Regions from separate parts of the Shewanella inventionis genome, predicted to be linked through region 3. Evidence: predicted binding sites of a transcription regulator. Region 3 holds the regulator's gene; each other region holds the start of a gene.
The links. The regulator NrdR, encoded in region 3, represses ribonucleotide reductase genes. The targets are predictions, from matches to a motif close to AAACACNANATNTNGTGTTT.

Region 1 (2,279 bases), 920 kb from region 3:
CTGAATAAGCTGATGTATTCGCCTTTGATCAAACGTTGGTACATTAATTTGTTTAACTGCACGCCATAGTCAAGATGACGCACACGGTTATCTTCTACGCCGCGGTTGTTTTTAAGGACCAGTAATGACTCAACTTCTAAATGCCATAACGGGTAGAACAGGGTGGCAGCACCGCCACGAACGCCGCCTTGAGAGCACGACTTAACCGCAGTTTGGAAATATTTGTAAAAAGGTAAGCAACCTGTATGGAATGCTTCGCCGCCACGAATAGGGCTACCTAAGGCGCGGATACGACCTGCGTTAATACCAATACCAGCACGTTGACTAACGTATTTAACGATAGAAGATGCCGTTGCATTGATTGAATCAAGGCTGTCATCGCATTCAATGAGTACACAAGAGCTGAACTGACGCGTAGGAGTACGAACGCCAGACATAATCGGTGTCGGTAATGAAATTTTGAATAAAGACGTCGCATCATAAAAACGCTTGATGTAATCCAAACGAGTGTCTTTTGGATAACGAGCAAATAAACATGCTGCCACTAAAATGTATAAAAACTGCGCGCTCTCATATACTTCATGGGTTACACGGTTTTGCACTAAATACTTACCTTCAAGCTGCTTAACGGCGGCATAAGAGAAGTTCATATCGCGCCAGTGATCGATATAGCTGTCTAAGGTTTCAATCTCTTCACGAGTGTAGTCGGCCAAAATATGCATATCATATTTGCCCATTTCCACTAAGCGAGTCACATGGTCGTATAACTTAGGTGGTTCAAATTGACCAAAGGCTTTTTTGCGTAGGTGAAACACCGCTAAGCGCGCTGCTAAAAATTGGTAATCTGGCGAGTCTGGCGAGATTAAGTCAGCAGCTGCTTTAATGATGGTTTCATGAATGGCTTCAGTTGGAATGCCGTCAAAAAACTGCAGGTGAGATCGAAGTTCAACTTCAGATACTGAGACGTTTTTTAATCCCTTGGCTGCCCAAGTGATCACGCGGTGAATTTTATCTAAATGGATACTTTCACGTTCGCCACTGCGTTTAGTGACTGTCATATTGCTATTCATTGAAGAGAGGCCTTGGTTCTATATCCGGTCATGTGATCATGTTCAGGATGCTGTGCTACTTTGATTCGATCAGAACAAATCACAAAACAGTTCCATGTTAAAACAATCGTCCAGAATGTACTTACGGCAAGGTGGATCTACAGTACATTCATTAAGACACTACCTTGTAAATTCACAAGGAGAGTAGTGTTTCGATTGTTACCCACACACAAGATATGGTGTTATTTATAAACTGAGATACAAGATAGTGAGGTTTGAGCTGATTTGCAAGTCACAATTACATTAACTTCTTGTGGATAAGTTGAGGATAAACGGCAGGGTTAGTAATGGCTAACCCTAGAGCCCAAATTTATATAGTGTTTTTAACGCTTGATGTTTTTTTATGCAATAGATTAGAAAAATTTGATCGCTAAAATAAGCAGCGATCAAAAATTTACGACCATTTTTAGATTGATCTTTTATGGCTTTTGATCTGCAGATCAAAACAGCCATCTTGTTGTAAGCTAGATAACAAATGCCGTTCAAATACGACTCGCTTAATAAAACATAAGCCATTAATGGCTTATTCAGTAAAAAACTGTGTTAAAGATGAACCATCTGCAAAATGTCGTTTTGATGGCCATAGTTCTGGTTTGTCTGAAGCAGATAAATACCCCCAAAGTGCCACACCTCCAAGCATGTTGGCGTTATGGGCGGCAACGAGATCACGCTCTGCGTCACCTAAATACAGGATCTGCTGAGGCGACGTTGCAATTTGCTGGGCGGCTAACAACATTGGTGCGGTATGTGGTTTTGCATGGCGGGTACTGTCACCGCTGATCATGGCGTTAACTCGGCCTGTTAAGCCTAATTTATCAACTAAAGGGCGGGCAAAGCGGGCGGGTTTATTGGTGACGATGCCATAAGGAATATTGTGTTGATCAAATAAGTTGAGTAGCTCAGGTAATCCATCAAATAAACGGCTAAGCTCGCCATTAATTTGGCCATAATGCTGCAGTAATCCCTGTTGTATTTTAAGTTGCAATGCTTCGTCGGCATCAGGTATCGCTGTTTTTACTAAATATAAACTACCGTGAGAGGCTGCATGGCGCATTTTTTCAAGGGGTTGGGCGGTAAAACCTGCATCTTCTAAGCTAAGATTAAGTGCGTAAACTAAATCTGGTGCGGTGTCTGCTAATGTACCGTCAAGGTCAAATAAAACGCCTTTCA
Region 2 (2,279 bases), 570 kb from region 3:
GGTGCTTTAAACTGTCAAGCAGGCGCTTGTCCAATTGAAAATCGGTAAATTGCAAAGGTAAATCCCCTAAAAAATGTTAGCCACGGATTATAGCTGTTTCACTGTGCTATAGCCAACAAGAGTCGCTTTAGTTATGCTATTTTTTAACATCTTAGCTTTGCATTGTATTTGCACATTAAAGATGTTGATTGAATGATAATCATGCCTCGTTTGAAAGGAATAAATATGACAAAGCCGACCGTAGGATTAGTGTTAGGCAGCGGAGCCGCAAAAGGCTGGGCACATATTGGCGTGTTAAAAGGATTAGCATCGTTAGACATATACCCAGATAAAATTGCGGGTTGCTCAGTGGGGGCACTTGTTGGCGCTGCTTATGCTAATGATCATTTAGATGAACTCGAAACCTGGGTAAGCGGCTTTTCTAGCTGGGATGTACTTGGGCTAATGGATTTAGGTTGGCGTAAGGGGGGCTTAATCAGCGGGCAAAAAGTGTTCGATGTGCTGGCTAATCGCATTGGTGATCTCAATATTGAGCAATTAAATAGGCCGTTTGCGGCAGTGGCTACCGATCTGTATTCTGGCCAAGAAATATGGTTTAGAGAGGGAAATTTACGCCATGCTGTAAGGGCATCGTGTTCTATGCCTGGCTTTTTACCCCCAGTGCAACAAGATAACCGTTGGTTAGTTGATGGTGCGGTGGTTAATCCTGTGCCCGTTTCGTTGTGCCGGGCAATGGGCGTAGATATTGTTATTGCGGTTGATCTAAATGGTCATCGTCGTGGTCACATGCACATGATGCCTGAACAATTAAAAAGCCGTGAGCCTAAAAAATCTCAACCTGTTACTGAAAAACCACAGTTAGAGTCTGGCTTTATGGATTTGTGGGGCAAAGGTAAAGATTATATGAGTGACCTAACGGACAAGTTTTCCCTTGGTGGCGGTAAATCTCACCCGGGCATGATAGCTGTTATGTCTCAGTCGATGGACATTTTAGAGCAAAGACATAAACGGTCGCGACTAATGGGCGAGCCACCAGATATTTATATCGTGCCTGATGTGGTTGATATTGGCACTATGGAGTTTCATCGAGCCAAAGAAGCGATTAAAGCCGGAGAAGTTGCGGTACAAGATATTGCCCATTTACTTAAGGCGACGTTGTCGAGTCGTTAATATTTTGCAGCAGGTTATTGCTTAATGTATGGCCTGCTGTCGCTTTTATTTTTTCACTACGGTTAACTGCAATTTGTCTTAATCTTTACCAGTCTGCTTTCTTATGATCTGGATCAAAGAAACGTATCCCGTTATAGCGCCTAATACACACCATATAGTGTTGTTTATTTATTTTGTGCCAATATATAGTGTTTTGCGGCATTTATAAAAGGTGGGTCGTATGCTAGTTGTGGTGAAAAGGGATGGATGCCGTACTGCGTTTGACGCAAGTCGCATCAAAGATGCGGTGTTAGCTGCAATGGATTCTGCGGGGCAAGCAGATGATCAATATGCACTGGAATTAGCCAAAGCTATACAGCTACAGATGGCCGAGCGCACGCAAGTTGATATACATGAGCTACAAGATGCGGTTGAAAATTTATTAATGTCGGGGCCGTTTAAGTCTGTTGCTCGTCATTATATTGAGTATCGCCACGATCGCGACAAACACCGTGAAGCTAAAAGTAAGTTAAATTGTGCTATTCGTGGTTTAGTTGAGCAATCTGACAGTGCTATTTTAAATGAAAATGCCAATAAAGATGCCAAAGTGATCCCAACTCAACGGGATTTGTTAGCCGGCATTGTGGCAAAACATTACGCCAAAACTCACCTATTACCAAAAGATGTGGTCGCTGCCCATGAAAAAGGCGAGATTCATTACCACGATTTAGATTATGCGCCTTTTTTCCCAATGTTTAACTGCATGCTCATTGATTTAGCGGGCATGTTGACTCATGGTTTTAAAATGGGCAACGCTGAAATAGACACGCCTAAATCAATTTCTACTGCTACAGCCGTTACGGCACAGATTATTGCCCAAGTGGCCAGCCATATTTATGGCGGTACAACGATTAACCGCATTGACGAGGTGTTGGCTGAGTTTGTACAAAAAAGTTATCAAAAACATCTTGCTGTGGCTAAAAAATGGCAAATAGCTGACGAAGCGGGTTTTGCCATGACCCAAACCGAGAAAGAATGTCACGATGCTTTCCAATCGCTAGAATACGAAGTGAATACGTTGCATACCGCTAACGGACAAACTCCATTTGTGACCTTTGGTTTTGGTTTAG
Region 3 (2,279 bases):
AGACACATGCGCTGGTAATGTCGCTTTGATGTGTGCAGGATAATCACACCCTGACACCAATAATATTGGGCTTTCAATTGAAAAAAGTTGCTGATTTGCCGTTAATCTCGCGCGGCTATCTAGTACCACTCGAAGAGGCTGAAAAATCTCATCTGGAGTATGTCGGGTGGTTAATTCACCTAATGATTCAAAGCGAACATGTAAACTCGGATCATCAACTAGCACGGTTTCAACGCCGGTAATTAACGCACAATGACTGGCACGATACTTTTGCACATCTGCACGAGCTGCAGTGCCGGTAATCCATTTTGACACGCCATTAGATAACGCCGTTTTTCCATCTAAACTAGCAGCCACCTTTACCGTTACCCAGGGTAAACCTGTTTTCATGCGTTTCATAAAACCAAGGTTTAATGCATATGCTTGATCTGTGAGTAAACCGACATCCACTTGAATACCCGCCTCTCTTAGCATGGCGATACCACGCCCAGAAACTTCTGGGTTAGCATCGGTCACAGCCACCACAACTCTGGCAACCTTGGCATTAATTAATCCCAATGCACATGGCGGCGTACGGCCATAATGACTACAAGGCTCAAGTGTGACATAAGCAGTCGCACCTTGCGCGGTTTGGCTTTTATCATAAAGCATCTTAAGCGCATTAACTTCTGCATGACCTTGACCCGCTCGTTGATGATAACCTTCGCCGATAATGTGGTCATCGCGTACAATTACGCAACCGACACAAGGATTGGGCCGAGTAGTAAACCGCCCCTTTTCAGCCAGCTTAATTGCTCGGCTCATCATTTCTATATCAACACTAGACCAGTTAGACATGGTTGTTAACCTCGTTTACTGCCATATATATCCTGTAGAAAATCGTCTAAACAGAAGAGCATGGTCTTACATATGTGATTATTTTTGTAGCTTGGCAATAGCCTCACCAAATTGCGAGACATCTTCAAAAGCGCGATAAACCGAAGCAAAACGAATATAAGCCACTTTATCTAGCGTCATTAACTGCTCCATCATCAGATTACCAATCATTTCAGAATCCACTTCACGCTCGCCAGTTGCGCGCAGTGTTGATTTAATCTTAGTAAGGGCTTGTTCTATCTCGTCAATTGATACCGGACGCTTTTCCACTGCTCGCAACATACCGCCACGCAGTTTATCTTCATCAAACGGCTGTCTGGTGCCATCACGCTTTATCACTCTGGGCATCACTAATTCAGCCCCCTCAAACGTGGTAAAACGTTCATGACATTCGGTACACTCCCGGCGACGGCGAACTTGATGGCCATCGGCCACTAATCGAGAATCGATAACTTTGGTGTCGGTCGCGCTACAAAAAGGGCAATGCATTGAACCTCCTGCAGAAAACAAAATGGCCGCTAAAAATTAGCGGCCATCAAAGTTTATCCTATTTGTGGCATAAGGTTAACCTAAACCTCAACACCTAAAACAATAGTGATTAACCGTATACTGGAAACTTAGCACACAATGCCAACACCTGGCCTTTAACGCGCTCAATAACAGCAGTGTTAGATGCATCATCTAAAATGTCACAAATCCAGGTTGTCAGCTCTTTTGCTTCAGCTTCTTTAAAGCCACGGCGAGTAATGGCTGGTGAACCAATACGGATACCCGATGTAACAAATGGTGAACGAGGATCATTAGGCACTGAGTTTTTGTTAACGGTAATGTTGGCACTGCCTAACGCCGCGTCAGCTTCTTTACCGGTTAAATCACGACCAATTAAATCAACCAACATTAAGTGGTTTTCAGTACCACCTGAGACGATTTTATATCCGCGAGATAAAAATACTTCAACCATGGCTTTGGCATTTTTAACTACTTGCTGCTGGTATACTTTAAACTCTGGCTCTAATGCTTCTTTAAATGCTACTGCTTTACCCGCGATAACATGCATTAATGGGCCACCCTGGCCACCAGGAAATACTGCAGAGTTTAACTTTTTGTATAACTCTTCATCGTCAGCAGCTGAAATAATAATACCGCCACGAGGGCCAGCTAAGGTTTTATGTGTGGTAGAAGTCACAACGTGTGCGTGTGGCACTGGCGTAGGATAAACACCTGCAGCAATTAAACCGGCAACGTGTGCCATATCAACAAATAAATAGGCACCAATTTTGTCGGCAATTTCACGCATTCTTGCCCAGTCAACAATACCTGAATAGGCAGAAAACCCGCCAATCATCATCTTAGGTTTATGCTCAATGGCTAAACGCTCCATTTCGTCGTAGTCAATTTTGCCA

Region 1: the regulator NrdR is predicted to act here: its motif matches at 1,275-1,294, upstream of nrdA (class 1a ribonucleoside-diphosphate reductase subunit alpha).
Region 2: the regulator NrdR is predicted to act here: its motif matches at 1,314-1,333, upstream of nrdD (anaerobic ribonucleoside-triphosphate reductase).

The regions. Positions count from the first base shown of each region.
Region 1 is NZ_CP082926.1:2,760,538-2,762,816, forward strand. It holds gene nrdA (class 1a ribonucleoside-diphosphate reductase subunit alpha) at 1-1,070, opposite strand, end outside; gene K8B83_RS12285 (HAD family hydrolase) at 1,633-2,279, opposite strand, start outside.
Region 2 is NZ_CP082926.1:2,408,180-2,410,458, forward strand. It holds gene K8B83_RS10715 (DEAD/DEAH box helicase) at 1-55, opposite strand, end outside; gene rssA (patatin-like phospholipase RssA) at 226-1,170, shown strand; gene nrdD (anaerobic ribonucleoside-triphosphate reductase) at 1,391-2,279, shown strand, end outside.
Region 3 is NZ_CP082926.1:1,836,727-1,839,005, reverse strand. It holds gene ribD (bifunctional diaminohydroxyphosphoribosylaminopyrimidine deaminase/5-amino-6-(5-phosphoribosylamino)uracil reductase RibD) at 1-837, opposite strand, end outside; gene nrdR (transcriptional regulator NrdR) at 916-1,365, opposite strand; gene glyA (serine hydroxymethyltransferase) at 1,475-2,279, opposite strand, start outside.